Regions from separate parts of the Odoribacter sp. genome, predicted to be linked through region 2. Evidence: riboswitches for the same ligand, from Rfam matches in the RefSeq annotation. Region 2 holds a riboswitch; the other holds the start of a gene.
What was found. A riboswitch is a leader RNA that binds a small molecule or an ion and turns the genes downstream of it on or off. The one in region 2 is predicted to bind cobalamin.
Positions count from the first base shown of each region.

Region 1: it holds a riboswitch for cobalamin, as region 2 does, so the genes downstream of both, AC5RDS_RS10385 (hypothetical protein) here and AC5RDS_RS04390 (TonB-dependent receptor) in region 2, are expected to answer to the same signal.

Region 1 covers NZ_CFKYFN010000078.1:43,566-58,895, reverse strand. Annotated here, with positions in the region: gene AC5RDS_RS10430 (DUF5074 domain-containing protein) at 1-632, shown strand, start outside; gene AC5RDS_RS10425 (TonB-dependent receptor plug domain-containing protein) at 646-2,673, shown strand; gene AC5RDS_RS10420 (DUF5074 domain-containing protein) at 2,709-4,037, shown strand; gene AC5RDS_RS10415 (PKD-like domain-containing protein) at 4,051-5,004, shown strand; gene AC5RDS_RS10410 (ABC transporter ATP-binding protein) at 5,075-6,088, opposite strand; gene AC5RDS_RS10405 (FecCD family ABC transporter permease) at 6,091-7,128, opposite strand; gene AC5RDS_RS10400 (ABC transporter substrate-binding protein) at 7,125-8,258, opposite strand; gene AC5RDS_RS10395 (cob(I)yrinic acid a,c-diamide adenosyltransferase) at 8,262-8,783, opposite strand; gene AC5RDS_RS10390 (DUF5018 domain-containing protein) at 8,883-11,285, opposite strand; gene AC5RDS_RS10385 (hypothetical protein) at 11,358-12,335, opposite strand; cobalamin riboswitch at 12,664-12,864, opposite strand; gene AC5RDS_RS10380 (electron transfer flavoprotein subunit alpha/FixB family protein) at 13,120-14,112, opposite strand; gene AC5RDS_RS10375 (electron transfer flavoprotein subunit beta/FixA family protein) at 14,246-15,028, opposite strand; gene AC5RDS_RS10370 (acyl-CoA dehydrogenase) at 15,072-15,330, opposite strand, start outside.
Region 2 covers NZ_CFKYFN010000036.1:5,353-22,543, forward strand. Annotated here, with positions in the region: gene AC5RDS_RS04370 (TonB-dependent receptor) at 1-1,861, shown strand, start outside; gene hmuT (HmuT family protein) at 1,889-2,569, shown strand; gene AC5RDS_RS04380 (MotA/TolQ/ExbB proton channel family protein) at 2,595-3,215, shown strand; gene AC5RDS_RS04385 (DUF2149 domain-containing protein) at 3,212-3,535, shown strand; cobalamin riboswitch at 3,578-3,779, shown strand; gene AC5RDS_RS04390 (TonB-dependent receptor) at 3,919-6,132, shown strand; gene AC5RDS_RS04395 (HmuY family protein) at 6,169-7,347, shown strand; gene AC5RDS_RS04400 (cobaltochelatase subunit CobN) at 7,431-11,678, shown strand; gene AC5RDS_RS04405 (DUF4062 domain-containing protein) at 11,998-13,455, opposite strand; gene AC5RDS_RS04410 (hypothetical protein) at 13,482-14,243, opposite strand; gene AC5RDS_RS04415 (type I restriction endonuclease subunit R) at 14,268-17,191, opposite strand, start outside.

The DNA.
Region 1 (15,330 bases), on a different contig from region 2:
TAACGGTAGATAATAAAATCTTCGGAATGACTACCGGCGGAATATATGTCTTCGATACCGACAATATCAGCAAAAAAGCTGTCCGGGTCATCCCGGAAGTAAAAAACGACGAAAATACCAAAACCTGCCGGATGCTGGTCGATAAATACCAAAGAGTATGGGCCTTGATGAACATCCGGGAGGGGAATCGAGTCTGCGGAATAGAATTGGTTTGTATCGACCCCCACCAAGAAAAAGTCGAGGTCTCTTATACCCTTCCCATCAGTGAAAAGGCAAATCCACAAGCAGGAGACGTAATCGGTACAATCACCTATAATCGCACGGATATCGATCCTACACTGAACTGGATTTATTTCAACGTCAAAACCTGTAAAAGTAACACGGCAGCAGGGATTACCTCTGTCCAAAGTGTTTACCGGATGAATATCGGCACAGGAGAATTCGAACACTACCTCGATCTTCCCGGAATCGATATGATGTATGGGTTTTCAGTCAGTCCGCAAGGAGAGGTCTATCTATGTGACTGTCTGGATTACAGTGCACAACGCGGTTATATCCGGAATTACAAAAAAGACGGTTCTATCCGGAATTTTCGAGTCGGTATCTATCCTAGCCAAGTGTATTTCCCCTAATTAGCCTAGCGATATGAACCTATACAAGAGTCTGATCTTCATTTTATACCTCGGCATATTCCTTGGGTCGGGATTCCGTACTCCTGCCCAATCCCGGGATTCGATCACCCTATACGGCACATTAGACACCGTGCAGGTCATCCGCCAACGTATACAACACGCCAACGAGGCAAACGCAGGAGCCCGGGTAACCCATATTTCTCCAGCCATTTTACAAGCCAACAAAACCCGCTCGCTGGCCGAACTCCTGACCGACCATACCTCTATTTACATCAAGAGTCTGGGAACAGGAGCATTATCGACAGCTTCTTTCCGTGGAACCAGCGCTTCCCAAACACGGGTAAACTGGAACGGGATCAATATCACACCTCCTTTATCGGGTACTTTCGATTTTTCACAGATCCCGGTCTTTTTTACAGATAACATCAACCTGTACTATGGCAGCAGCCATGTAAAAAACGGTACCGGAGCTATCGGAGGTAGTGTGAATTTATTCACAGACACCGATTGGAACCGAGGCGTAAATGGACGGGTACTGGCAGAGTATGGATCGTACAACACATATACCGTCGGTGGACAGGCGAATATAAGCGGTAATAAATCGGCCTCAAAGACACGGTTATATTATCAGCATTCCGACAACGACTATACCTATCTGAATAAAGTGCTGACCAATACTCCTTTCCGTGAAAAAAGGCAGGATGCCGCTTACTCTCAATTCGGAATTATGCAGGAAGGCTATTTCAGAGTATCTCCCTACACCCGCCTGACAGCTGTCGCCTGGTATCAGAAAAATCACCGTAACCTCCCCCAACCGCTCGGTGTAGTCAACCGCTCCCAGGAGGATCAGGAGGAAAATAATTTCCGGGGATATGCCGGACTGGATTTCAGCCGGGGTATCCATGAATTACATGTAAAGGCTGCCTGGCTGTATTTCTGCCAAACTTACGATATCCGGTATGACGGAGGTTTATTCGATCCCAAGGGAAACAAAAACCGCTCTAACACGGCACAGGTCGTGGCCGATTATACGTACTCCCCGACCGATAAGCTTATTCTCAACACGACGTTAACCTATTCTCACGACCTGATCCGGGTGAGTAGCTACATAGACATCGACTCATCGAAATATACGCTCGACGGTATCGATTTTGATATTCCTCAGGTGGAATCCCCTTTCAGCCACCACCGTAACATACTCTCCTGGCAAACTTCCGCTTTGTGGACGCCTATCCGGTGGATGATGATCAACGGACAATATATGTTCGAACATAACGACAATCGGAATGTATCCACCTGGTCGGCAGGAATAGTATTCAATCTATTGAAAAAAGAATTAAAATTGAAAGGAAGTACTGCTTATAATTATCGTTTCCCCAGTATGAACGACCTATATTGGCGCCCCGGCGGTAATCCGGATGTAAAGCCGGAAGAGGGGTATTCTTACGATGCTTCTATTTCTTACCGGAAGAGTATAAACAAACATCTCTTATTCGATGCCGAAGTTTCCGGTTATCTAATGAACATCGACAACTGGATCCTTTGGCTCCCCAAAGACGGAAACCAATGGGTGTGGACTCCGCAAAACAAACGAAACGTACGTTCCTATGGCGTGGAACTTTATGGAAAAACCACTTTCCACTACGGGGAACTCGTATCTTCTCTTTCGGGTAATTACAGCTGGTCACAATCCCGGACCCGCAAGAAACAACACGTAGACGACAACGCCTATATGCGGCAAATTCCATATGTACCGCGATTCAAGTGGAATCTGCGCTGGAATATCGATTATAAAGATGCTTTTTTCGTCTGGCAGATGACCTACACCGGCCGGCGTTTCATTACTACCGACGAATCATATGCCACGGATCCCTATTCCGTACATAACCTCTTGCTCGGTTACCGCTACTCCTTCCGGAATGGGACAAGCCTAACCCCTCAGATGCGGATAGATAACCTGTTCGATACCTACTATGAGTCGACCCAATATTATCCCATGCCTTTGCGTAATTGCTTGTTCTCGCTTTTATTCGAATTTTAATTGAATCATATAAATCCTTTAAATAAATAGAAACCATGAAAAAAATTAATTTTACGCTTTTAGTTTGCCTCCTGTTAGCAGGAATATTCGCATCATGTGACGATGACGACAAATATCCGGTTCCTCCCGAAGTATCTATCGAGAGTGTAAACGGAGTGTTCGCAATGCCTCAGGAAGACTCTATCGTACTGAAAGCGAAAGTAGAAAGTCCGCTGCCAACCACACTGAGCTGGTCCGTCAAAGGAAATGAAGTCTCTAAGGATACAGTATTTACTTTCAAAATGAACGAATTGGGGACCTACGATGTTAAATTAACCGCGACCAATGCCGATGGAGTGACTTCTGCCACAACATCCATCGAAGTGTACGGTAAATACAAATACGGTACTTTTGTTTTAAATGAAGGTTACCAGGCCGATCCTTCTACATTGATATTCATCAGCCCGAAAGGTATTCTCACGGACAGTGCCTATTACAAGGCAAACGGCAGCATGCTGAGCCTTCTTTCCCAAGACTTATTTATCGCCAACAACAAACTGTATATCATTTCACAAAAAAGCGGAGACGACGGTTATCTTATCGTTGCCAATGCAGAAACCCTGAAAAAAGAAGCCGGCTATAAGACCGAACTGGAAGATAAAGTAAGCAGTCCGACTCATGTTGCCGTACTGGGAGACGACGATATCTATCTGCGCGACAACGAAGGAATTAAGGTATTCCACCCATCCAGCGGCGAACTCTTTCTCATCGAGGGAGCTGAAAGGGCTAATAAGAATACCATGGCTGTAACGGAAGGGAAAATATTCGCTGCAGCAGGAAATAACGTCCTTGTGATCGAAAAAGGAAAAAACAAAATCTCCAAATCGATAGAATTCAATGATCCGGTCAGAGGAGTCGTCAAATCGTCGGACGGTAACTTGTGGGTATCCACTTCGGCCGGGGAAATCTCTAAGGTCGATGCCCAAAATTATACTATTATCAAAACCAATACTTTACCGGGAGATGCCATTAGCACTCAGTCGGCCTCATACACTTCTACTCCGTGTATTACAGCACAAGGAGATACTTTGTACATGAACGGCACAGGTACCAAAATCTATCGTCACATTTTTAGTAAAAACCAGACGGATCTGATGGTCGATGCGGCAAACATCGTGACAACAACTAGTGTTTACAATACCATAGCCGTCAATCCGGTTACAGGCGAAGTCTATCTGAATACAATCAAAGGGTGGGGTAACGACCGTCTGATCAACCACATCAGTGTATTCGATTTCAGCGAAACCGAACCGAAATTGAGCGCCAATTATAAGAATCATACCAATTATCCAGCCGGAACATTCTTTACTTATAATTTTCAATAAAAGAATTTTGTAAATGAAAAAATACTATTCTTTATTTCTATTCTGGAGTCTGCTTACAGGTCTATCGACCTCCTGTAGTGACGACAACAAAAAAGATCCGTATCTTCCTACTCCGCCTCAGGTTTCTATCGGAAATCCGAGTGGGCAAACCACCTGTTTACCGGGTGAAACGATCGAGTTAAAAGCGATTCTGAACAATCCGTTACAGACCACTTTCCAGTGGCAACTGAACAAAAAAACGGTTTCCACAGACTCAATCTATCGTTTCACCTCTCAGGACCCCGGTAGTTTTGAAATTATCCTGACCGCAACCAATCAAGACGGCAAGGATTCCGACACCTTATTTCTGAAGGTCAACGGTAATCGGTTCGCGATCTCCGATCTGAAAAATTGGACCGGTAACGGAGAAAACACCTCGGTCTTTGCCATTCAATGGGTTACAGGGGAGCATCTGCAAGAACCAGCAGACCAGGAAGTTTTTTTCATTGCCTGGGGATATCGTTGGAATAAAACGGAAACTTTTACAGGAATCGATATGCTCAAAGCTATTGCCAAGAACGATCCCCGCCTTTATGTCGCCTTATCAGGAAATTATATCAAAGGATTCGGTTATGACGGTAATAACGACGGTAAAATCGAACTGAAAAGTTCTACTTTACATCTGACACAAGCTGATTTTACAAACGGGCTCTACGAACTCTCCGAATACGATTCTGACGAATTGAAACCGTTAGATGCAGCCGATTATTGGATGGGATCGAACGATGCCTATACCACCTACTGGCTCGGTTCGGGCAATCAGGTGCCGACAGCTGCCGACTTTGAATATTCTCAGACATTTGTCGACAATCGCCAACTTGAAAATCTCTCCTGGGATGTATGGACACTTTCTCCCATCGATTACACGTCCATGGTCAATGTATCCCCCATCCCCCGATTGATCAAAGCTGCAGAAGCAAATAAATAAAAAGTTAAAACGGTGCCAACAGGTAAAAACTGATGCGCACCGTTTTCTTTTTATTCAAAAACCTTCCCGGTCATTTTTTCAATAATCCGGTCAAGTCCTCGAAAGAAGTCAGTATAGTAGACATTCCATTTTTTTCCCAACTCATTTCATGCGGGGAAGTAACCGTCAATACGGGTAAATTTTTTCTATCGGCATTTCCGGGCAGACCGGAATAGCCAAAACGATTCAGAGCATTGACACACCAATGCCAAAGGCAGGGATCGTCCGTCCTGACGACGACTTCCTGATAATCCTGTACGATGGGGAAATAGCCCCCACGTCCCCGGTCAAAACATATTTTCCGGTGATCGAACAAACAGTCCAGTCCATCGTTAAAGACTATATCCTCCGTAACGCCACACTGCAATCCTTTTCCGGGCGCGAGCAACCACAGCCGGTCGGCCTGGATCAGTGCCTGGTCGATATCGTGGGTAGACAGCAGAATGGTCTTATGTTGTTCGCGGGCAATGGTATGCAATAAAGTCATGATCTCGATACGGCTTACCACATCCAGGAAAGCTGTGGGTTCATCGAGCAAAATCAACGGACATTCCTGCACCAATGCTTTGGCGATCATCACTTTCTGCCGTTCCCCGTCCGACAATTCGGCCACGTAATTTGCAGCTTTATGGGATATTCCCACTGCCGTAAGAGCCTCTTCGACGAGCTTATGATCTTCCCGGTTCAAACGGCCCCAGAATCCGGTATGGGGCTGACGCCCCAAGCTTACCAGTTCATATACGGTCAATCCGCCGGCCTGTGTCTTATCGGTCAGTACGACGCCGATCTTGCGCGATTTTTCCCGTTCGGAATAATCCCTCAGCGGACGTCCTTCAAGCCATAATTCACCTTCCAAAGGCAATTGAAAAGCCGAAAGAGTACGCAACAGAGTAGATTTGCCTGCCCCGTTAGGACCTAACAGACAAGTCAACTCTCCCGCCCACAAATCGAAAGACAGATCCCGGTGTACCACTGTAGAACCGTTCTTACCATGAGAGTAGCCGATAGCCAATTGACGGGCTGCAATTACAGGTAAAGTCTCCATAGTCAATTGAAATATTGAATTTTACGCTGTTTGACCAGAATATAGATAATGACGGGAGCACCCAAAACGGGAGTGATGGCGTTCAATGGCAAAATCCCCGTTTCGCCGGGTAATACACTGATCAGATTACACAACAGGGCTACCGCCCCTCCCAGCAATAAGGTCACAGGCATCAGGGAATTGTGGTTCGAAGTACCCAGCATCAAGCGGGCAATATGCGGCACGGCCAATCCGATAAAAGCGATAGGCCCGCAAAAGGCGGTTGTTATTGCCGTCAGCATACCGGTCGCAATCAATAACAGATTGCGGGTAAGCCGCACATTCACACCCAGATTTTCAGCATACCGGTTTCCCAACAATAAGGCATTCAAAGGTTTGATCAACATGACCGATAAAACCAAACCGGCGGTAATCGAAACGATAAATACAGGCAATTGCCCGGAAGACACTCCGCTGAAATTTCCCAATCCCCAGATCATATAAGAATGTACTCCTTCGGCCGTAGAGAAAAAATTCAATAATGAAATCACCGAGGAGGTGATGTATCCGATCATGATCCCAATAATAAGTAGCATCAAATTATTCTTTGTAAAAGCAGAAAAGAACAGCAAGATTCCCATGACGATCATAGCCCCGGCAAAAGCTCCGGCCAATACCGCCAGAAAACCGGATATACTGAAAACCCCGGCAGTAATACTTCCTCCACCGAGCAACATCACCAAGGCCACGCCCAGGCTGGCCCCGGTATTGATCCCCAATATCGAAGGTCCTGCCAGCGGATTACTGAAAACGGTTTGCAACATCAACCCCGAGACAGCCAAGGCTGCTCCACACAGCAAAGCAGTTATCCCTTGCGGAATACGCGATTCCAGCAAAATGAACCGCCAGCTCTCCCGTTCTACGGCATGTCCGCACAAAATATCCCATACTGCGCCTGCAGGAATACGTACCGAGCCTACCCATAAGTTCGCCGCGAACAACAGAAGGATCGATACGATCAAACCGATACTATATTTCCATCCGGATGGTAAAGATTTCATTTTTCCAATCTTTTAAAATAACGGCACTCTCCTGCCGGTAACACTCCCGGGTGAAAAATCCGGATCAGATCTTCCAACAGCCGTTCGGGATGAAAAGGGGTCTCTGTATAAAAAGGTACCTGTCCCGAATTACATCCATACACCTGCCCGGTTTGAAAGGCCCGGAAACCGGCATATGAAGCGTAGTCGGACTTTAATTCGGTCAGGGTTTTATCTTGTTGCCGGTTGTATTTGAATAACCAAAAATCGGCATCCTGCCCTCGGTCAAATACCGTTTCAAAAGACAAAGGAATCGAACCGCTATGTTCGTCCTCCGCCCACATATAAGTAGCCCCGGCATCCTGATACAACCGTCCGGTCGTGCTTTTTCCTCCGGGTACATACCAGGCGGAACCGCTTTTCAATTCAGATATCACCGTCGGCCGCTGATTTACAGACTTGACCAAATCACACAGCTGTAAATAATCCGCACGGACAGCAGTGAATAACGAATCAGCCTGCCGCCGTTTCCCGAAAAGCAAACCGAAAAAACGCATCCATTCAGACCGCCCCAAAGGAGAGGTCTCCATATAATCGGCACATTCGATAATCGGTATCCCTAATTTTTCAATCCGGCCATAACCTCCACTATTTTCAAAAGGGGAGAGCAGGATAGCATCAGGATGAAAGTCGATTATTTTTTCAATATCCGGATTCATAGTATTTCCGGCGTCGACCATTCGCCCGGAAGCACAACGATTTTGTATTTCAGGTATTTCGATATATTGCAGATCACATATTCCACCAATCCGATCGATTGCCCCCAGTTCGGACAGAAGCCCGCAATGTACCGAAGAATATACCAATGCTTTTTCCACCGGCGTCCGGACCAAGGTCCCTTCAGGCAATCCTTCCGGCAATTCAGTTTCCCGGCCGACCAAAACATAGGTATGTAAAATCCGGGCCGTATCCCAAGGGTTTTGTACCCGCACCAATATATAATGTTCACTCGAATCTATCCGAATCCGCCCGGCATATTCCATCCGGAGCGCGGACAAAGCATCTCCTGCAGAAGCCGAATGCCTACTTTTACAACCTACACCAAGAGCCAACAACAGCCCCAGCAACCAAAACCGCATCAATCTATCCATATCTCAATGATCAAATCCATCCCGGGACAATACTCCCCGGGTATAATAATGTTTCACTTCACGCATTTCTGTCACGAGGTCAGCCAAAGCCAGCAAAGCTTCGGAAGCATAACGCCCGGTAATCACCACCTCTGTCCCTGTGTCACGCAGCCCGATGACTTCCAGTATTTCTTTATCGGAGAGCAAACCAAAATACACAGCTATAGTCAGTTCGTCCAGGATGACCAGGTCCCATTCACCCGAAGCCAGTATTGCCGCACATTCCCGGAGTCCTTCCTGGACAAGGCGTACGTCTTCGTCTTCGGGCCGGTGATCAAGGAAACATCCTCTTCCAAACTGCCGGACCGCCAACCGCCCGGGGAAACAGGCTTCCAGCCGGGTTTCGTTATATTTCATGCTTTTGACAAACTGCCCGATAAACACCCGTTTACCAGCACATAAAGCACGTACCGCCAAACCGAATGCAGCCGTTGTCTTACCTTTACCGTTTCCGGTATAAACCTGAAGGTATCCCTTTGTTTCCATTGAAGCGTAAAAGTACAAAAAATGCCTTTCCTTACAAAATACGAAAAACCCCCTGCCAACTAAAAGCTGCAGGGAGCCGTCCGATGTAAAGTATTTCCCTCAATTTCGTTCCAATTCTCCGTTTTTAGCCTGTTCGAAAGTCGGATTATAAGCATTATGCCCGACAACCCAAGAAGTATCATCCGTCAATCCCCCGATTGCTTTTTCCAATCCTTTAAAAGATACCAGGCCTAACTGGTACTCGATATTGATCACTCCGACATTTTCCAGGGCTCTAAAACAATCCAGATTAGTCAGGACATTATTACACCAACTATCCTGATTTTTACTGTAAGTAGTCAGCACCAATATCCCGACTTTTTTCAAAACGGGAGTATAGATTTCCTGTAACATGCTCACTAAAGATCCATTCACATAGCTGGTTTTGATATTCAATTCACCCGTCACCTCCTCCAAGGCCGGAAAACGAAGGGCATCACAGACTCCGGTATAGGTCATGTTATTCACTATCCTTAAAACCGGAAATTCCGTCGGCTGTACTTTTTGTCCGAATCCTTCGGAAAGGGTCAATTTTCCGCTAATCTCTGTCAAATCAGGAAAACGAAGCACACCCAGGCTGGCACCATATGCCTGACTCACCGACAAAGTCCCTATTTTCTTTAATCCGGGGAAGTTGTATTCTACCCGTCCGGTAATAGTTGCAGGCATATTACTTACCGATACATTCTGCACCTCTTCGATTCCTGAAAAAGAAATTCCGGGAATCCCGTTAATGGTCAGATTCGTATTCAAGGTTTTACTGCCCTTTAACGTCAAAGCATTTTTTCCGGTAATCTGCAGGGCATCTACTTCAAGGCCGGTCAGATCCAAGGAAGTCAAGGCATCCAAATTGTTTAAAATACAATTGTTCAAATGCATTCCCTTGAACTGGGCCAGCAAAGAAATATCCTGCAATTTTTTCAGTCCAATGAGCGAACATTGTGATCCGATGGATTTCAATACGGGGAAAGCGTCAATCGAAGTAACCTCATTCAAATTACTCAGACTCATCGAACCACCGATAGAGGTCAGGGCATCGAATCCCTTTAATTCGCTGACTGCCAAACCGGACAGGGTGAAATTACCACCGACTGTTGTCAGATTCGGAAAACCGTCGAAAACCGTCAATGCACTCATCGAGGAGAAATCAAATTTTCCATCCACTTCCTTCAATGCTCTCAATGAGCTTACCTCTGTTATTGCCATTCTGGTTAAAACAAAATCACCTTTCACTCGCGTCAATGCAGGCAAATTCAACTCTTGTATCTTATCAGATGCATCGATACAGAATCCTCGCAGACCGACTTCTGTCAAAGACTCCAAACTGACTTTTTCCAAATTTTGAATGTAATAAATTTTAAATCCACCGAGTGATTTTACTGAAGGAAAATTCATTTCTTTTACTTGATGCGTCCACCACAATTCAAAATAATCGGCGACTTGCTCCAATTGGGTGAAGTTCAAAGTTTCAACAGCATTCATCTGCTCCAATTTAATAGCAGTCGCCGATTTTAATTCCGGGAAAGCTAACTCTTTCACCCTATAAACATTACTCAATGCTAATTGATTTCCAATCAAACTTAATTTCGGAAAGCTCAACTTTTCCGGAGCATTCAAGACACCGTTCACTTTCATGGATAAATTTTCTCCGATAACCGATAAGGCCGAAAAATCTATATCTTTCACATCTTTAATCTGAATCGACAAATTTCTTCCTACCTTTTCCAATGCAGGCAAACTCAACGTTTCAACGGTATCAGCTCTGAAAGTCAATTCTGAAGCTACTTTTTTCAAATTTGGCAATTCAATCTCCCGTATCCACCGAAGTCCAATGGTTGCATTCTGTATTACACGTCCCATCACCAATCCTCCAACCTGTTCCAAATTTTCCAAACCGGCAAATGAAGTTCCGGCATAAGTCGGATTTATGGTCACCGTTCCGACAACCTCTTTTAGTGAGGCCAAAGCTGCCAAAGAAGTAAGGGAGTCTTCCTTCACAGTTCCTTCTTCTTTACCGATAACCAAATTTCCATTGACTTTATTGATCCCCTGAGCAGCAAAGGCTTCCAAATCTTCAACCGAAGTCAGACGAACATCTCCTTCGCTACCCGTCAAGGTTCTCCGTACTATATACTTGTAAACACGCTGAGTATTATTGTAAGCAGTTACTGTAAAATTTTGTAACTTTCCCCAATCCTCAACTTCACCAGGATCCGGAGATATCCGGGCATTTTCACTACACAAAATCTCCATTATCGCCCCCTCAAGAGAAAGATTTTCAGGGATACTCAAAATCAGACTATCTCCCTTAATTATCCCGGCATAGGAATCTCCCTGCTGAACCAGTCGGAATGAGGTGATGTAGTTTTCATTTCCGGAAAACAGGCTGTCATCGTCCTCGCAACTCGTCAGCGAAACAATAATGCCAAGCAACACAATATATATTAAATTATTTATCTTCATAGGTTTATCATTTTTTACATTTACAACTTTTTCAGCTGATTAATCTCACAGTTGAAAAACAGGCTTCATCTGTTACTCCTGAATAGCAGGTTTTATCCATTGCTGGTCTTCTACCAATTGCTTGTAAGTCGGATTGTACAAATTATTTTCCACACTCCATTTCTCTTCGGGACAGGTCAGGATGGCCTTTTTAATTGCCTCGTAAGAAGCTAGTTTCCCATGATCATGAATCCGGATTCCCCCCACTTTTTCCAAGCTGGACAAGAAATCCAGATTTTCCAGAGTTTGATTCAAATAACCGGTATTCTCATTATCTCCCCAGGGAGTTGGTCCGATCGGGCGCAGTTCCAATGTCCCCCCAACCTGCTTCAAAGCCGGATACAAGACCACGGCCGGTCCCCTCGATCCATAATAGTCATATCCGGTCTGAAACATCATATCCTCCCCGACCGTCGCCAGATTCGGAAAAGTCTTTTCATCATAATAGTCGATACTTATGATTGCCTTCCCTCCGATAGACTTCAATTCGGGGAAATGGTATTCCTTGATATTGGAATATAATTCAAAATTACCGGTTACTTCTTCCAGTGCAGGAAATTCGACGGCCTTTACATTGGAATTGGCCCAGTAAGAGAAATCCCCGTTAATTTTACGGATATTACCGATTTCAATGCTCCCTCCGTTCAGGCCAAGATAACCGATATTCAGTTTTCCCACTTCCCGGAAACCTTCTAATTTCGGGAAATATCCCGAAAGGTTATCCAAACTGATTTTACCTTTAAAAATATCGTCACCGATCACCGTCGTATTTTCCAATCCGGTACCGCTGAATCGCAATTCCTCGATTTCTATTCCCTGGATATCCAGGCGTTCTATACCTTTCGATACTACAAACACCTTCAAATTTTTCAAACCGGCAGGCAACTTCAAATATTCTGCCGTACAGTTCAATGACAGCTTCCCTCCGATTTTTTCCAAAGCCCCTAATTTTTCAGTATCCAGTCCTAAAAGTGTGACGTTTAAATCTTCGATTTTTTTGTGGATTTCCACAAGAGGAATAATTGACCGATGACAATTAACAATTGACAATGATTGGAAGCTTTACTTCCATCAAAAAACAGCTGAAAAAAAGGGAAATGAGTAGGGAAATTGAATGTTGAATGATTGATAATCAATATGATGTAAATATTTCCTAAAGTATGTTGTTTTACAGTAAACTGGTATTTGTCAATAGTCAATTAACAAACGTCCTGTAAGGGGCATCACTTTGTAAACTTTATGAAATTTCGACTAATTTAATCGAACGTTTTTCCATCGACATCCAATAGAATAATTCCAATTAAAAATCAGTACAACCGGCATTCTAATCCCAGAGAACACCAAGTTTCTGATCTTGGCAGGTCTTCTGACTTGCTTTATCTCCGGACGTCCTTCCCGTTCATGTAAAACAGTGGCGTGAGTAATGTCCAAAGACTTTAAAAAGCTTACAGCAGCGGGTCTGTTCAGGATTCACACCTGATTCCCTTTTCACCGCTCCGTTACGAAAATAACGAGCAGCACCAAAATCGACGGTAAAAGTACAAAAAAAGAGAGATGAAAGTTTATTTTAAGTAATTTTTTAAATCATTTTTAATATAAGGCGTAAAAATATACTGGGACAATCTTTACCAGCCGATTATTTCAAAAATACGAGCTTTGACATTTAAGATGCAATCAATTTGATTTATCAGTGCCAAGATATTGATTTACTCTTAAATACTCTTTCCTCTTGCTACCGTCACCAATAGAAAAGGAAAGAGTATAATTGAACAAACACCCGGTTCATTTCCGATTTTTACTTCCGGAGTTTTTCTGTCAATATGGGGACAATTTTATGTACATCTCCAACAATCCCCAAATCTGCTGCATTGAAGATCGGAGCATATTTGTCTTTATTGATAGCAATGATGTATTCTGATTCTTCCATACCGGCAAGGTGCTGAATAGCCCCTGAAATCCCCAGGGCAAAATACAGATCCGGCCGGACCGTCTTTCCGGTTTGCCCCACTTGGCGTTCGTGGGGCATAACCCCGGCATCGACCATTGCCCGCGATGAAGATACTTCGGCATTCAATGTTTCCGCTAAACGACCCAGCATGACAAAACCAGCCGTACTGCCGACACCACGCCCACCTGACACCAGCACTTTAGCTTCCGTTATGTCGATCCGGGTTTTCTGTTCTTTCACCGTTTTCAGAATTTTAACTCTGAATTTCGACGGGTCGAAACTGACTTTCATATTTTCAATCGTCCCCCGCCGTGCCGGATCTTTGGGTTTTGTACGCATCACTCCCGGCCGGACAGTAGACATTTGCGGACGATGTTCTTTACAAATGATCGTAGCCATCAGGTTACCACCGAAAGCCGGACGGGTCATCAGCAAATCATTTTCGGGCGAAATGTCCAGGCCTGTACAGTCGGCCGTGAGGCCGGTAGTCAGCCGGGCAGATAATCGGGGGCCCAGATCGCGGCCGATAGTCGTGGCTCCGATCAATACGATGGCCGGATGACGTTCACGGATAAATTGGCTGACAGCTTGTGCATAAGGCTCGGTATTGTACTCTGCCAATTCACGTTCGTCCACACACACGACAATGTCGGCACCATAAGCAATCAGCTCCTGAGCCTGGTCTTTCATATCATAACCGAGCAATAAGGCGATCACTTTCTCATTCAAGGTATCGGCAAGTTCCCGGGCTTTACCCAGCAGTTCCAATGCCACTTTTTGTATGATACCTTCGCGTTGTTCTACAAACACGCAGACGTCTTTATATTGGGATTTATCCATTGTATTCAAATTAACAATGAACGGTAAACGGAAGCAGACCTCAGCCAATGGCCGGAAAAAAAGTATATGTTCAAGGTATAAAAACTTAAGGTTTACCACAGTCTGTGGTCTGCAATCCGTTGCTACCTGTTCATCAGATTATAAATTTTTCTTTCAATTTCTCTACGATTATATCGGCAGCTTCGGCAGGTTCCACTTCAAACACCTTTCCGGCTGCTTTTGCTCCTTTGGTAAATGATTTCCATACGCGGGTGGGCGATCCTTTCAAGCCTAGTTTTTCTTCTTCTACACTGATATGTTCAAAGCCCCACACTTCAACTTCTTTGTTATAAGCCTCCACAATTCCCCGGACCGACATATAACGGGCTTTATTAGCCGTTGCCAGCACCGTCACCACGCAAGGCGCATCTACCTGTACCAGCTGAAAACCGTCTTCTGTGGACTTCCGGATCGTAAATGTCCTGCTCCCGTCAAATTCCAGGTTTTCAACATAAGTCACCTGAGGTAAATCCAAATGTTCGGCAATCTGTGGTCCTACCTGAGCGGTATCCCCGTCGATGGCTTGCCGGCCGGTGATTACCAGGTCAAAATCCAACACGCGCAAAGCGCCGGCAATCGCATTCGACGTAGCGAGAGTATCGGCACCGGCAAATTTCCGGTCGTTCAAATGAATAGCACGGTCAGCTCCCATAGCAAAAGCCTCACGCAAAATATCATCGGCCTGAGGAGGCCCCATGGTTATTACCGTGACTTCCGCCCCATATTTATCTTTTAATTGTAAAGCCATTTCCAGTCCCCCTTTATCGTCGGGATTCATAATGCTGGGCACCCCATCCCGGATCATCGTCCCCGTAGCGGGGTCCAATTTGATCTCTGTTGTATCCGGCACCTGTTTGATACATACTACTATTTTCATACGTTTATCATTTTTTCATTTATCGATTATCTTTTCTCCACTCTTATTTGAGTAATGCAGCTGCAATCACCATCCGTTGTACTTCAGACGTTCCTTCATAGATTTCTGTAATCTTGGCGTCCCGCATCATTCGTTCCACCGGATATTCACGGGTATAACCGTAGCCTCCATGGAATTGTACTGCTTTGGTCGTCACCTCCATCGCTGTTTCGGCTGCAAACAATTTAGCCTGTGCAGAGTCAGCAGAATAAGGTTGTTTCATATCCTTTTTCCAAGCTGCTTTACGCACCAGCAGACGGGCA
Region 2 (17,191 bases):
GCGGATGAAAGACAGCCCGGTGCCGGTATCGGTTATTACGGCTCAGGATATCCGGGAAGCCAACCTCTCGACCATGGAAGAAGTATTGACTAAGATGAATGCTTCGTTTGCTTTTGTGACGAGCGGTATGGGGACAACCATGAGTTTGAACGGCCTGAATGACGATTATATACTGGTGTTGGAAAATGGGCGCCGGCTGGCCGGGGATGACCGGATTTCCCGTATCAATGTCGCTAACATCAAGCGGGTCGAGATTTTGAACGGTGCTGCCTCGGCGCTTTATGGAAGCGATGCGATAGGAGGGGTGATCAATATTATTACCGACGATGCGAAGAATGTGATGCAGGTTTCCAGTGATACCCGTTATGGGAGTAAGGGGCGTTTCTCGGAGGCTGTGAATGCAGATTTTAACCGGGGTAAATTCGGTTCGTATACCTCCTATCAACGCTTGCAGGCCGACGGATGGCAATTGAATGCTTTGGAGGCTGCTTATGCGACGGATAAAGAGACAAAACGGAAATATCGTAATCCGGAAAAAGACAAGGCAACGGATAAGGAAGCTTCGACAGCCTTTTATTCCAATACAGTGAATCAACGTTTTACCTATGCGGTGAACGATCGTCTCACCCTGGGGATAAGGGGTACGTATTATAATTGGGAGAACGATCGGCCGGCATCGGTGTATAAATACAATATGGAGCATGAAACGTATACTTATGGCGCAGGAGCTAAATATATGATCAATAAATCTGCTTATATCGATGCCGATTTTTATTCCGATAATTTCACTTCGCGTTACGACTCGGTCAGTAAGCCCGGAGAAGCTTCCCGGGGGAAAGATACCCGGAAAAAAGTACATTATTACAATGGTTCGTTAAAAGGTATTTTTAAACTCGGACAGGCACAAAAATTTTCTGTGGGTATGGAGTATGTGAAAGAGACATTGATGAGTGCTACCGATGATCTGGATGGGGAAAATATGTATACGATGGCTCTTTTCCTGCAGGATGAAATCCGGTTGTGGAAGAATTTTCAGGCTGTGGTCGGGTTGCGGTATATCTATAACGAATTTTTTAAAAACTATGCTACTCCCAATGTTGTCTTGAGTTATAAGTGGGGCGACCTGAATTTCAGGGCATCTTATGCTTCCGGTTTCCGGACTCCTACCTTATCCCAGTTGTATGCCACGGATGTGGCGAAAACGACGGATATGGTGACGATTCCTAATTTTAACCTGAAATCCGAGAAAAGTGATTATTTTATGCTGAATGCAGAATACGTACACAATAGAATTTCGTTTTCTGTATCCGGATATATCAATAAAATCCGGGATATGATCAACTACCGGGGAATCGATCCGGCTATAGCCGAACAGTTGGGGTATGGTAAACACAATGAGGCCCAACAGCGGGATAATATAAGCCGGGCTGAGGTAAAAGGGGTAAAAGCAGTATTGAATGTATATGCCGGAGCCGGTTTTTCGGTGGGGGGAAGTTATCATTTTATGGATACCGAAGATAAGACAACTCAGGAACCGATCGATAAAAGTGTGAAAAATGTCTGGACGGCCAATGCCCGCTGGGGACACCGCTGGGGATTATATCATCTGAATGTCAACCTTAACGGTCGCATCCAGGAAGGGCGCTACTCTAAGACCTATTATTACGATCCTGCTCCCGGTTTTTCACAATGGGATCTGAATACCCGGCATTCTTTTAACTTGAAATCGGTGGTATTGGAACCGGGGTTCGGGGTGGAAAATCTTTTCGACAAAGTCGACGACCGCCCCTGGAATAGTAATTACTCGACTTTGAATCCCGGTCGTTCGTTTTATGTCAGTTTGTCTGTAAGATTTAATTGATGCGACTATATTGTTTTTGAATTTTATATGGAACATATCCTCTTGCTTTTAGCAATATTGGCACTGGTAAAGTCGGTGTGGGTGATGAGTTTGTGGCCCGGGAAACGGTGTGTTTTAGTATTTGGTTGCATATGTGTGGTTTTTATCGTTTCAGTCCATGATTGTGTCATAGAACTGGGAAAGCCTGTCTTTGACCGGTGGATTTCTGATTATGATTCTTTACTGGATCTTTCCCTGTGGGCTATGGCGGATCTTTTACTGACTGCTTTTCAATGCCGGGTTGCTATGCAATACCGGTTCGGCGGTTCTCTGAAGTTTTGGGAAAAAATGCTATTGTATTGTCCACCGGTAATTATTTTCCCTGTCTTATTTTATCTTCATTTCTCTTTTTTTTATTGGTTTCCTGGCCTGAGTTTCGGACAAGGGACAGGTCTGTTCGGTGTTTGTATTTTGGGTATAGTGAGCGGGGGAACCTGGGGAGTAAAGAAGTTGTTGCCTGAGGTGGAGCTGCGTTTGGAATTGACCGTTCTTTTGGCTTTATTTCTTTTGGCAGGGATTGTGGTGTGTACGGTCTTGCATCCTTCGATACAAGTGGTTCCTGCCATCCGGACGGCGGATTGGAGGCAGACGCTTGAAGTTGCCGGAGTAATGTTATTTTTGATTTTCGGAGGTTTTATCCTGTGGAAATGGCGGAAGTGTAAAAAATGAAATTCAGAATATAAATCTTTAAATCATGGAAAATATTTCGAATGTATTGTTTTGGATCTCTAACGGTTTGTTGGTACCTGTCATTGTAGGTTTGTTATATTTTTTTATCCGGGCTTTGTTTCTTTTAGGGGGAGTTTACGGGGAATATCTCGAACGTAAAAAAACAGAACGGGATTTGAATGAAAAGTTGGAAAATATGGCTGAAGAGGAGGTGTATGGATTTCGGACGGATTTGGGGAAAATGCAACCGACTCCTTTTGTCTTTACCGCCCGGAAGTTGTTGGCTGACGGGATGACTTCCATTCACCGGGATCGTCTGATCGGCGGATATGAAATACAGGAAAGTGCCCGTTTGAATATGGCAAAAAATCTGACGAAATTTGGTCCGATTCTGGGATTGATGGGTACTTTAATCCCTATGGGACCGGCCTTGGTGGGACTTTCCACCGGGGATGTGGCATCGATGGCTTATAATATGCAGGTTGCTTTTGCAACTACTGTTATCGGATTATTTTCGGGTGGGATAGGTTATATTTTGTTACAAGTGAAACAACGGTGGATCGACCGGGATCTGTTGAATCTGGATTTTTTGGCGGGATTGGCCGGAAGGCTTGAGGAACAGGCAGGAAAGGAGGAGATCCGATGAGTCGCCGGCATTTTAATCATCGGGAGGAACATGATCCTGTAGGGATGCTGTCTAATCTGTTCGATGTCGCTATGGTATTTGCTGTAGCGCTGATGGTGGCTTTGGTCACCAAGTTTAATATGACAGAGATCTTTTCGAAGGATGATTTTACAATTGTAAAAAATCCGGGAAAAGAAAATATGGAGATCATTACCAAAGAAGGGGAAAAAATAAATCGGTATAAACCATCTGACAGTGAGGGAGAAGTTGGAAAGAAGGGAAAGAAAATAGGGATTGCTTACGAATTAGAAAATGGAGAAATTATCTATATACCGGAATAAAAATTTTAACTTATTTTTCAAGAAATTCATTGTAAAATATTATATCTTCACATCGATTTTGGTGAATTTCATATTTTCTGTATGAAATGTGAGGGAATCCGGTGAAAATCCGGAACAATGCCCGTTGCTGTAATCTCTTTCCATATTGTTGGAAATATCTACTCACCTTATGCCACTGGAGATTGTCCGGGAAGGCGAGGTAGACGGAGAAAGTCAGAAAACCTGCCGGAATCGGACAATCTTTATTGTTTTCGTGGATCAAGAACAATGAATGAAGAACATAAACAGCTATTGTTTTTATTAACAATGACGGATACAAATCAAGAGGTAGAGTAAATGCCCGTTGCTTGATGGGTGTCGTGTTTATTCAACAAAATATAGACATGAAAAAGTTTTTGTGGGTCATAGGCGGTGTGCTTATGCTGTGGGGGATTCCGCTATCCGGACAGCAGTCCGTAGCACCGGAGATCCCGGAGAGTGCGGTTCGGATGACAAAGGTGTCCGGACAGGTGGTTGATGAAAATACCGGTGATGGGATTCCGCTGGCGACGATTAGTGTAACTGGTTTGGGCTGGGGAACGGTGTGTGACATGAAGGGTTATTTCAAGGTAGAAGTGCCTGTGAATCAGCCTGCTGAATTAACAGTGCGTTCTGTGGGATACGAGACGAAGACACTGGTATTGGAATCGGATGTCACCGGGAATCTGGTCGTTCGGCTGAAGAAAAGCCTGCTGAACCTGGATGAGGTGACGGTAACGGGTACGCGAACGGAAAAAACGGTGGCTGAAACGCCGGTAATGACACGGATTGTGCCATCGGAAGTATTGCAACGGAACGATTTCGAGAGTATGATCGATGTGTTGGAGTATAATATTCCCGGTTTGCGTTTTAATACCGATCCTCGTGGAAATAATATTCAGGTACAGGGGTTGGAAAACAGTTATATTTTGATCCTGGTAGACGGAGAACGTTTGTCGACGACACCGGGCGGACCGATCGATTTCGACCGGTTGACGACTGCCAATATCAAAAAAATCGAGGTATTGAAGGGAGCTGCTTCGGCCTTGTATGGATCGAGCGCGATGGGGATGGTTATCAATATCATCACGGATATACCGAAACGTCCGCTGGAAGGCTGGGCGAAGGTGCGTTATGGAAAGTACAACGATTTGCAATTAGATGCCGGAGTGGGGATGAAATACAAAGGATTTTACGCTCAGACACTTTTCAATCGTACTTCTTCGGATGGATATGACCTGACACCGGAAACTCCGGAATCTTTTACAGAAAATCCTTCTCACCATATGACCATCGAAGAGAAATTGGGTTGGAATAACCAGTATTCCCGCATCACGGTGAAAGGTTCGTTGTATTGGGGTGAAGTGGAAAATCCCTGGGAAAGTACTGCGCCGACACATTACCGTAGTCTGACCAAAACACTACAGGTGAACGCCGAACATGCTTTTAATGACCGCTATAAATTGTACGGTACTTATGCAGGAGATTTTTATACACGTAAGACAGTATATGATTTTCTCTACCTTCCGGATAGCACGAACGCCTGGTCACACGAGCAGACCGTCCGTTTGGTGGATGAATTTAAGCCTTGGGACAATTTGGTGATCGTTAAGGGGTTCGAATGGAACGGGACGAAAAACTATAATAAAATGCAGTATGGTAAAGAAAAAACGATCCGGGATATGGACGATGCCAATCTGTTTGCGCAAGCCGACTGGATGATTACCGATCGGCTGGAGGTGATTGGCGGATTCCGTTATACACACAATTCCGAATTCGGGAGTGCCTTTACACCGAAAATAAATCTGATGTATTCTCCGGGTAATTTCAAGATCCGGGCAGGATACAGCCGGGGATTCAAGACTCCGGGCCTGACAGAGTTGTATTCGGATTTTAATATGGGAAGCGTGTCGCATAATATCGGGAATCCCGATCTGAAAGCGGAACATTCCGATTATTTTTCGGTTTCCGGTGAATATACCTGGCAGGGACGGTTGATGTTGACGGCTGAGTTGTATCAAAATACGGTGGACAATAAGATCAATAGTTATAATGTGGATATAGAGGATCCGAAGCCGGGAGAATTGGGGACAGAGCTTCGTTATGAAAATGTCAAGGGGGTACGTATCCGGGGGGCGGAGGCTACAGCAACGTATTATCCGGTATCGGCATTGCTTTTACGGACATCCTATGCTTTCTGTGATGCTTTGAATAAGGAGACTGGATTGCAATTGTCCGGTAACTCGAAACATGCGATGAATTGGAGTGCTTCGCTGCATGGTAAATTGTTAAAACACGAAGGGGCTGTAACCTTGTCCGGACGCTGGGATTCGAAGCGAATCTCCAAGAGCAGACGGACAGAAACAGATGATTCCGGGCAGGAAGTGGAGGTGATTACCACCCGGACCAAACCGGGTTATACGATGTGGAAACTGACGGCGCAATATACACCCTGGACATGGAAATATATGCGTCTGTCGGTGACCGGTGGTGTCGATAATCTGTTCGATTTCGTCGATACGAGTATTATTTACGACCCGGGACGGCGGTTTTTCGGTTCGTTGATATTACGTTTTTGATAAATAGTTTTCTAATTAATCAATAAAATGAAGAGCATGAATTTAAGACTGAATTTGATGAAGTGGGCCTGCGTTGTATTGGCGTTGGCTGCTGTCGCTTGCGATGATGATAAGAAAAAAACATTACCGGGCGGCGAAACGACTGAGGGGGAAAGAACCCGTACTTTTTTTTCCAATGATTATGCAAGTGGATGGAAATATTTCTCTTTTAAGAAAGGAAATTTTATAGAAACTCCGGCAAAACCTAATGAAAGTTTGGATTGGGATGTCGCTTTCAACCGTTATTATGTGAAAACGAACAGCGGGACTTCAGGTAAAGGTAAAGGAGGATGTATCGATTCCGAAGAAACCGGTTTTGATGCTGTTACTGTTGACAAAAATGCAGCTTTTACAGTAGACGATTCTTTGAGTATTATGACTACGATGGGAAAGAATGGTAAGGATTCTTATAATCCGGAGATAGAGTGTGAGGGATCTAATAGTTGGGCATGGTATAAATATATGGAAGGCGTCTGGTATTATAACCATCATGTTTTCATTTTCCGGTCGGCAGACGGACAAAATTGTGCTAAGGTGATTTTCGATACCTACAAAGATCAAATGGGAAACAGCGGACATATAACTTTCCGTTATATTTATGACGGAGAGCAGGATGCCGATATCGAACAGCCGAAAGAGCCGGAACAACCGGAAGAGCCCGCTCCGGCAGGCGTGACGAAAGATACGGTGGTAAGCAATTATATGGGCGGCCACCGGTGGCATTATTATTCTTTTGCTAAGGGAGAGCTTGTTGATATGACAGACGAGGAAGCTGCTGAAAGTTTGGAGTGGGATATCGCTTTTGACCGGAATTATATCCGGACGAACAGCGGGGAAGGTTGCAAAGGTAATGGCGGAGCCTTGGACATGAATAAGACGGAGTTCGACGATGTGCCCAATCTGCCGACCAGCGGGTATGAGAAGGATAAAACAGCTACCATACAGAATAGTCCGATGTCTTCGCAGAAAGAGATAGAAACAGCCATCAATCCGGCTTTTGTATGCCATGAGGTGGAAGGAACGTGGTTTTATGTAGCAGGTATGGGAGGGGGATATGAGTACAATAACAATGTATTCGGTATCCTGTGTGCCGACGGAACAACGAAAGCAAAACTGATTATGCGTTCTTACGGAAGTAGTCAGATTATTTTTGAATTTGTTTATCCTGCACGTTAAAGTGGTTATTAGATAGTAGTATGATTAGTCCCCGGTAGAGATGATTTATCGGGGATACTCTTAATTTATAAATGTAGTGTGTTATGAGTTTAAAGTCAGGGATATATAAGCATCGTAGAACGGTGCGGCGGGTGGTTGCCGGGGTTGTCGTATTGTGTTGTTTGTGGGCGGTTTATATCCGCTATGTTTCGCCGACACGGGTGGCTCTGGTTAATTTCCCCGCTTATCAGGCATCGAGTATTGCGTTGGCGAACGAAAGCCGGTGGGTACGGGTGGATGTGCTGACAGTAGAGGAGGCCGCAAAAATAGGCCGCTATGATGTAGCTTTGTTTTTCGGACCGGGGTTGCGGCTGAATGGTGATCAGGCGGCGGATATTGAGGCGGCGGGAGCTAAGGGAACGGCGGTTTATACACTGATTTTTCCATCGGGAGTTATTGCAAACCATCATGTAGATAGTTTACAGCAGGAGTTGATCGGTGATTATTACGGGAATGGAAATAAAACGAATTATAAGAATTTACTGGGTTTCTGCCGGACGGCATTGGACCGGCGGAAGTGGTTTGCGCCGGCAGTAGACAGACCGGTGCATTTGCCTTCTGATTATTACTGGCATTTGGGTGAGGAAAATTTTTTCACGGACTTGAACGGGTACAAGAGCTATTGTCGCGAGCATGGTTTTTACAAGGAAGGAGCGCCTTCCGTAGCTCTTGTTTCCGGGATGACTTCACCTTTGAGCGGTAACCGGGCAAATGTAGATACCTTGATTCGCCGTTTGGAGCGTGCCGGAATGAACGTTTATCCGATTCATGCGGCGCGGAAACGGTTGGAAATGTTGAAAGAAGTATCACCGGATGCCGTGATTTATTTGCCGATGGGACGTTTGGGAGGCGATCGGGCAGTGAAGTGGCTTGAGGAGCGGAATATCCCTTTGTTTTGTCCATTGACTTTGCTGCAAAAACGGCAGGAGTGGGAAGCTGATCCGCGTGGGTTGACAGGTAGTTATCTTTCGGCTAGTGTCGTGCTGCCGGAAATTGACGGAGGAGGGCGTCCGGAGGTATTGTCGGTTCAGGATGCCGATGAAAACGGATATTATCAGTTTGTGCCGGTGGATGACCGGGTAGATGATTTGGTAGAAGCAATTTGCCGGCAGGTGAAATTACAGCGGATGCCAAACCGGGATAAACGTATTGCTGTTGTTTATCTGAAGGGACCGGGACAGAGTGCTCTGACAGCAGCAGGGTTGGAAGTGGCACCTTCGTTGTATGAATTGCTGAAACGGTTGAAAGCGGAAGGTTATACAGTAGAGGGTATTCCGGAAACGGAAAAGGAATTCGAGGCGATGCTCCAACGGGAAGGTAGTGTTTTCGGTAGTTATGCGAAGGGACGGATTGCGGAGTTTATGGCGACGGGACATCCTGAGTGGATAAAAAAATCGGATTATGAAGCGTGGGCGCAAAAGGTGTTGACTCCGGAAAAATATGCGGAGGTGGTGGAGCGTTATGGAGAGGCTCCCGGTAGTTATATGGTTGGGGAACAAGATGGTGAACCGGCTTTGGCATTTGCTTGTCTGCATTTTGGAAATGTGGTTTTAATGCCACAGCCACCTGCGGCATCCGGGGATGATGAGTTTAAGATTGTACATGGTGCAAAGGTGGCACCACCTCATGCTTATATGGCTCCTTACCTTTGGATTCAGAACGGATTTAAAGCGGATGCCTTAATCCATTTCGGAACGCATGGTAGCCTGGAATTTACGCCGGGTAAGCAGGCCGCTCTGTCGCGGGAGGACTGGTCAGACCGGATGGTAGGAACTTTACCGCATTTTTATTATTATACCATTGCAAATGTGGGTGAAGGGATCGTAGCCAGGCGAAGGACGTATGCTTCACTGGTGTCTTATCTGACACCTCCGTTTATGGAGAGCCGTACACGCGGACAGTATGAAGAACTTTTCGACTTGATTTCTCGTTACGACCGGACTTCGGAAGCGCAACGACAGGAGGTGGCATTGCAGATTAAGCAGAAGGTGGTTGCATTGGGATTACATCATGATTTGCAGCTGGATAGTGTGATTACTATACCGAGTACAGAGCAGGAAATTCGGCAGGTAGAGAGTTTTGCCGAAGAAATTGCCAATGAAAAGATGACGGGCAAGCTTTATACAATGGGGCAAGTGTATGCCGGGAAAGAAATGGAGGAGACTGTCGTTGCCATGAGTGCCGAGCCACTGGCCTATAGTCTGGCCCGGCTTGACCGGCAGAAAGGGAAAATTACACCGGAACAATATAATGATAATGTGTTTATATCCAGATACTATTTGTCAGATTCCCGTCAGTTGGTGAGAAAGGCACTACGGACTGGCAGCAATTTGTCGCTCGGGGAGTTGGGGGTGAATATGGAAGATGTGATGCGGGCGAAAGCGACGGAAATGGCTGTAAGTCCGCGGCAATTGTCGATGAGTGAGATGATGGCGATGGCTTCGGAAGCAGGTAATAATATTTCCGAAGGCGTGAAAAAAAGTGAGGGAGGAATGAAAATGCCGGCCGGAATTCCGAAAGTCGGTAAGATGCCGGATTGGGTGAAAAAAAGGATTGAAGCCCGGAAAAAGGCGGAAGCGGAAGGGAAAAAAGCGGAGATGCCGGAAGTTCCGGCGGAAGAAAAAGAATTTGCACAGGCGGTTGGGGAGATTGAGCGGACAGCTGAAAATATACAACAGTATGTACAGGAATTGCGTGAGTCTCCGGAACGGGAAATGCGTTCGTTGTTGAATGCGTTGAACGGTGGATTTATAGCTCCGTCGCCGGGAGGGGATGCTGTGCGTAATCCGAATACACTGCCGACCGGGCGTAATCTCTTCGGTATTAATGCCGAAGCAACACCCGGTGTGAGGGCCTGGGACGAAGGGAAGGCGTTGGCCAAGTCCACGCTCGACCGGTATTATCGTAAGCATGGTGAATATCCGCGTAAAGTCAGTTACACTTTTTGGGCGGGGGAGTTTATCGAAACTGAGGGAGCGACTTTGGCTCAGGCTTTGTATATGTTGGGGGTTGCCCCTGTTCGTGACGGAATGAATCGTGTGACAGATCTGCGTTTGATTCCATCGGCTGAACTGGGTCGGCCGAGGATAGACGTTGTGGTTCAGACCTCCGGACAATTACGTGATGTGGCTGCTTCCCGTTTGGAATTATTGACTAAGGCTGTGAAAATGGTGGCTCAGTCGGAAAATGACACTTGCGGGAATTATGTGTCGGAAGGAACGGTAGAATCAGAAAGAATTTTGTTGGAAAAAGGTTTCTCTCCGAAAGAAGCCCGTGAACTGTCGACAGTACGTGTTTTCGGTGGAGCCGGTTATGGAACGGGAATCACGGGATTGGTGGAAAAAGGGGATGCCTGGGAAAAGGAATCCGAGATTGCTGCCCGTTATCTTTCGAATATGGGGATGATGTACAGTGACGGTAAAGCCTGGGGTAAGTATGGTAAAGAGGTTTTTGAAGCGGCTCTACATGATGCGGATGTGGTCGTTCAACCCCGTCAGAGTAATACATGGGGAGCTTTGAGTTTGGATCATGTTTATGAGTTTATGGGTGGTCTGAATCTTACGATAAGGCAGGTTACGGGTAAGGATCCGGAAACTTATTTGAGTGACTACCGGAACAGGAACCACATGCGCGTGCAGGACCTGAAAGAGGCGATAGGGGTAGAAGGACGTACTACTCTTTTTAATCCTGAGTATATTCGTGAAAAAATGAAAGGAGGAGCTTCGTCGGCCGCTCTTTTTGGTGAAACGATCCGGAATACTTTCGGATGGAATGTGATGAAGCCTTCGGTGATAGGAAACGATATTTGGGATCGTATCTATCAAGTGTATGTAAAAGATGAGTTCAATCTGGGGATACACCGTTTTTTTGAAGCGGAAAATCCGGCAGCGTTGCAGGAGATTACAGCAGTGATGTTAGAAACAGCACGGAAAGGATACTGGAAAGCAACGGAGGAGCAATTGAAGGAAATATCCGGCTTGCATGTCCGGTTTATCAGTGAGCATGGACCGGCCTGTTCCGGATTTGTATGCGATAATCAGAAATTGCAGAAATTTGTAATTTCTCATATACCTGAAAATGGTCGTGAAGTATATCAGGAACAATTGGACAGGACCCGGGAAGTGCAAACCGAACATAGGCAGAATGCGGTGGTGTTGAAAAAAGAGGCTTCTTATCAGCCGGCGCAAGAAAACCGGAATACCTTAATCGGTCTGAAACCTGTATTTACCGGGATGCTGATCGTTGGGATACTATTGGTTTTAGTGGTAATCTGGAGGCGGAAAAAAAGATAAATGAGAATTTAGCAGTTGGTTTGACCATCTAGTTTAGCTTCTATCTCTTTGATTTTCAGCTTGCCCGACATTAGTTTCGGAAGAAGTGTGTCACGAAGGCAAATAGGCCTGTCATTTTCTTGTAACACCTTTGCCATTTGCTCAAAATGGCAAAGGTGTCGTTCATCGTTCTTGCCTCATATTCGGAGGGTATTCTGATTTCAAATTCGGGCAATGCTTTTTTATTAAGGTGAAGTACGGTAGTTCCATTCACATATCCGAGACAATGTCCCTTAAATTGTATTTTGATATAAAGGGCAAAGAGATTGGCTATTTTATCTTATTTATCAGTTATTATCCATTCTCCTATTTTACCTCCCTTTCTAGTCAGCCTTTCATCTGCTCGTAATTGCCCCATTATCTTACGAACTTGCCGTTCACTTAAATCAAGCCTTCTTGCAAGTTCTGCCCTTGATATAGAAGGATTATTCTTTATCAGTCCAATAAGGTCTTCGACTTCTTTTGGATCACTTTGGATCATCTTTGGATCATCTTTGGATCGCTTTGGATCGCTTTGCTCTTCTGTCCTCCAAATGACTACTCTGAAATCTTCCTCCTGGTAAAACTCCGGTGTCTTCAACCCATAATCGCGACATTTCTCAATAATATCTTCTGTACCAGTACCAACCTTCTCGATATACCCCTTCCAATACATCGGATCGGCTATCAATGGATTAGTCGGCAGAGACTTATGAGGTCCTTGAAGTTTCTGCACCGTGAGTCCATACGGTAGTTGTCCTGGATTCCAAATCTCCAGCCTATTCCGGAATAGCATCACCTGAACACTTGCATTACTCGTATAATCTCTATGACAAATGGCATTGACAATCGCTTCTTTAACTGCATCAATAGGCAATTCAGGATGAGTTGGAACAGATGCTGTTTCTCCTTCATCACGAGTACCCACCCAATTATTCACACGACTCATTACAAAACTCGTTGATTGATCCACCAATTCAAATACATCTCCACGATAAATCTGATATGCTGGCATAGGCTTTCTCACCACATTACCATAAAACTGAACGCATTTAACTTCTGAAGGTATGAAATATTTCTGAGGTTTCTTGCCGAAAAGCAGAATTGCAGCATTGGCAATCCTATCGTTTTCATCAATCAAATCCAAATGAGTAAGCAACTCTTTTATGGGAGTATCTACCGAAAGTGGAAAATTTCGTTTTGAACGGGCAACTTGAAGAAAACTACGTATTTTATCCTCATCCAAATCATCAAGTGTAGCTCCATTGTCGTATGAGGCATCGAACGGTCGCCATCTTATATATTCTTTTTCCTCAAGATAACGAATCAATGATGCATATACAGATGTACGTAATCCTTCTAAATCCACGAATGTCTTGCGAACAATATCACGCTCCACTTTCTTTATCAGAGCAGTCTCTTTTGGATGCCTATCGTCTTCATTAATGCTCTTGATATAGATTAAACGGCTCTTATGTAATTCCGCAGCTAAATCGTATTCTCGTTCTGTCGGTGAAACACCCTCTGCATCTTCATATCCGTACAAATTACCATACAAGCCCAAGTATATATCACATAGTTTCACCTCATTCAAATATACATGACTTATCGGATACTCATTCGCTGGAACCTCCTCAAAAATGAAAGGTTCAAAAAATTTCCCCAACAATACATCTGTTCGGATATAATGACAAAGCATAGCTCGCTCTTTCGAGAACTCACTCTGTACACTGCTTATGAATATTTTAATTCGTCTCATAAATGCGGTAAATTCAGTATATATACTTATAACTTTTCTATTGTAGGACTTGCCCATAACCAATTGTCCTCAATTTTATTCTCATCAGGGAAATAAGACTTCTCAATAATAAGTTTCGCTAATTTAATGTTGCTCTTTAAGTTACTAATATCTGTTTCAGTTAGTGAAAACTTAAAATTATAGATAAATGGAGACTTATTGCCTGCTATATAAACTTTGCATGATGCCGTATAACTTCCTTTCTTCCATATTATAGAGTCATCACACAATCGCATTAAATCGATGTATTCACTTGATTGTTTTATAGTATCCACATTTATATTTCCTGTATATTTTTGATTTTCAATCAGCTGATTAATTTTATTGATCAACTCTTTTTTCTTCTCTCTAAAATATACCGATTGGAATCCTACAAGTTTTTCAACCAACGCATCCCTATATGAAACAAAAGCTATAGCTTTCTGCTGTTTACCCATCGTTGCAGATGCAAATGGTGCTTTTAGCTCATAATAGGTTTCTCCATACCAAGCCCAATTAAGATTATACGTAGAATTATTATTATCCTTGATTATTAACTCCATATTCTCTACCAAGGAAGATTTATGCTTTGAAATGAATGATAAATTCACATTTAGAACGGAGCCAAATGCGATATAACCAACTTGGGCTTCATTATCGCAAATAATATTAAGTTTGGGTTTCCTAAGCCAACTCACAATCCATTTAATAATTTGTGGCATCCAGGCTAATGCACCAAGAACCGCAGTTATTTTAAATAATGTATCCATAATATATATATACTAATCAATAACTTATAATTGTTCCCCTACACCTTTGAACTTCTCGATAAAGGCAACAATTTTTTGAAAAACCGTCTGCTTCTTCGTTAAATATTGCGGATTTAGAGGACTCATTTTAGGCAATATGTTATTAAAGTCTGTCCCGTTTTCACTTGCAAATTTACGTTTCAAAGAGAGTTCGATATAATGTTTGGCTTCTTTCTCATTCAGATTTTCACCTGCAATCAAAGCGGTAGCCTCTTTTTTCAATTCGGCTTGTGCATATTCATAGAATGCCTTTATCACATCCGTTCTATCTGTAAAAACATCCAAATTTGTGTTGTTGATAAAATCAACAATCAGACCCTCTTTGGCTCTGTTTTCTACACTTGACCTGATAACTCTACGGATTTCCTCTGTCAATGAAGATTTATCCATCTTCTTTTTCTTCTTCTCAAATATCAATTCAAGAATATAATCCAAATCTATTTCTTGCGATTTGAGCAAATCAACCTCAAAAACTATGTCATCCCAATTTAATTTCGAGTTTTCAGGCTGTTTTCCATCTTTTTCTCTTCTCAACCAATCCCTTATGTCGTTATATGTCGATTTGTAATCTTGGATCATTCTATCTGATGGAATCTCCATTTTTTGCATCTCGGCAATATCTTCATCCGAAACAAAATACTCGTCCTTAAATGTCTCAATTGCTTCCGACTTGTTGACATCTAATGTTTGGAATGCTTTAAGTGCGGTAAATTCATCATAATTTTGCAAAATATTTTCTACACGCAGGTATTCTCCAAATAGTTTGACAAAGTCTTTTTTCTCTTGTTCTGTAACAATCTTATCTACATCAGGGAATCTGTCATCCAACTCCTTTACAATTTCAACATAACCTTTCTTAGCCTCTCCTGAAGCGAAGTCTTTAAAGCCCTCCAAATACTCCCTATAACTCTTTTCCAGGACAAAATTTGCAGTATTCTTATCCCCGAATAAAGTTATAGCATCAATGGTATGCTGTTCAAGATCTCTGAAAGTTACTATATTGCCAAAAGTCTTGGTTGAATCGTAAATCCGGTTTGTGCGTGAAAACGCCTGTATCAACCCGTGAAAACGCAGGTTCTTGTCTACAAACAATGTATTCATCGTAGGAGCATCAAATCCTGTCAGAAACATACCCACTACAATCACCAAATCTACTTCTTTGTTTTTCACTCTCTTAGCAAGGTCTCTGTAATAATTTTGAAACTCTTTGCTGTCAACACTATAATTAGTGCCAAACATGGCATTGTAATCATCAATGGCTTTTGCTAAGAACTCTTTGGCACTGACATCCATTGCAGAAGGTTCAAAATTCTCGTCCGGAATATCGCCTTTTGCACTTTGTTCTTCGTTTGCCGCAAAAGAAAATATCGTTGCTATCTTAAGAGGTCTTTCAGAGTCTTTCTGCAATCGATTCAATTCATCATAATAGCATTTGGCAGCATCGACACTGCTAACGGCAAACATGGCATTGAAACCTTTTTTGTCTCCTTGATTACGATGTGTCTTAATCTTAAAATTCTGTAGAATATATTGTGAAATCTCATTGATACGGGCAGGATGAAGTAATGCTTGTTTATTTTCAGCAGCGCTTAATTTCTGCTCGTCAACCTCTGTCTCAATAGCCTTAAACCGAGGACGTACATCATTATAATCGACCTTGAATTTCAGAACTTTTTCATCGCGGATAGCATCAGTTATCACGTATGAATGTAATTCTCTGCCAAACACACTTGCCGTGGTTTCCGCTCCAAGAGCATTATCCGGAAATATGGGCGTACCGGTAAATCCGAACTGATAATACTTTTTGAATTTTTTCTTCAACTGCTTTTGCGCCTCGCCGAATTGGGAGCGATGACATTCATCGAAAATGAAAACAACCTGCTTTTGATAAACCGGCAAATTATCCTCACTCTTCATCAGATTATTCAACTTCTGAATAGTGGTGACGATAATCTTGTTGTCGTCTTTTTCGATATTCCGTTTCAATCCTGCCGTACTTTCCGATCCGTTCACACTGTCGGGCGAAAACCGCTGGTACTCCTTCATTGTCTGATAGTCCAAATCCTTACGGTCAACAACGAAGAATACTTTGTCAACAAAATCCAATTGTGTCGCCAATCGTGCAGCCTTGAAACTGGTAAGCGTTTTTCCTGAGCCTGTTGTGTGCCACACATATCCGCCACCTTCTGTTGTAGCCCATTTCTTTACCTGATATGCACTCTTTATTTTCCACAGCATCCGTTCTGTCGCTGCAATCTGATAGGGGCGCATTATTAGCAAGGTATTGTTTACATCAAACACCGAATAGGTAAAAATCACATTCAGCAATGTATTTTTCTGGAAAAAAGTTTCTGTAAAATCTTTTAAATCTTTTATCGGTGCATTATTTGCCCTTGCCCAGTTCATCGTAAAGTCAAAGCTGTTCTTGTTCCGCTCCACCGTATTGGCAAAATAACGGCTATCCGTACCATTCGATATGACAAACACCTGAATAAATTTGAACAGCGAATTTTCGTTATTAAAACTCTCTTTGGAATATCTATGTACCTGATTGAATGCTTCGCGGATAGCGACGCCACGTTTTTTCAACTCGACCTGTACCAATGGCAGACCATTGACCAATATCGTCACATCATACCGATTAGCCTGTGTTCCGGTCTGTTCAAATTGATTGATTACCTCTACCTTGTTTCGGGCTATATTTTGCTTGTCTGCAATATAGATGTTTTTTATATGCCCATCATCAAAAACAAAATCATAGATATGATTATCGTGAATCTTTCGGGTTTTATCCACCAACGAATCTCCCGGCTTATCCAAATATTCTTCAACAAACCGTAACCATTCCTTATCAGAAAACTCCATATCATTCAGTTCTTGAATCCGTACTCGGGCATTGGCCAATAATG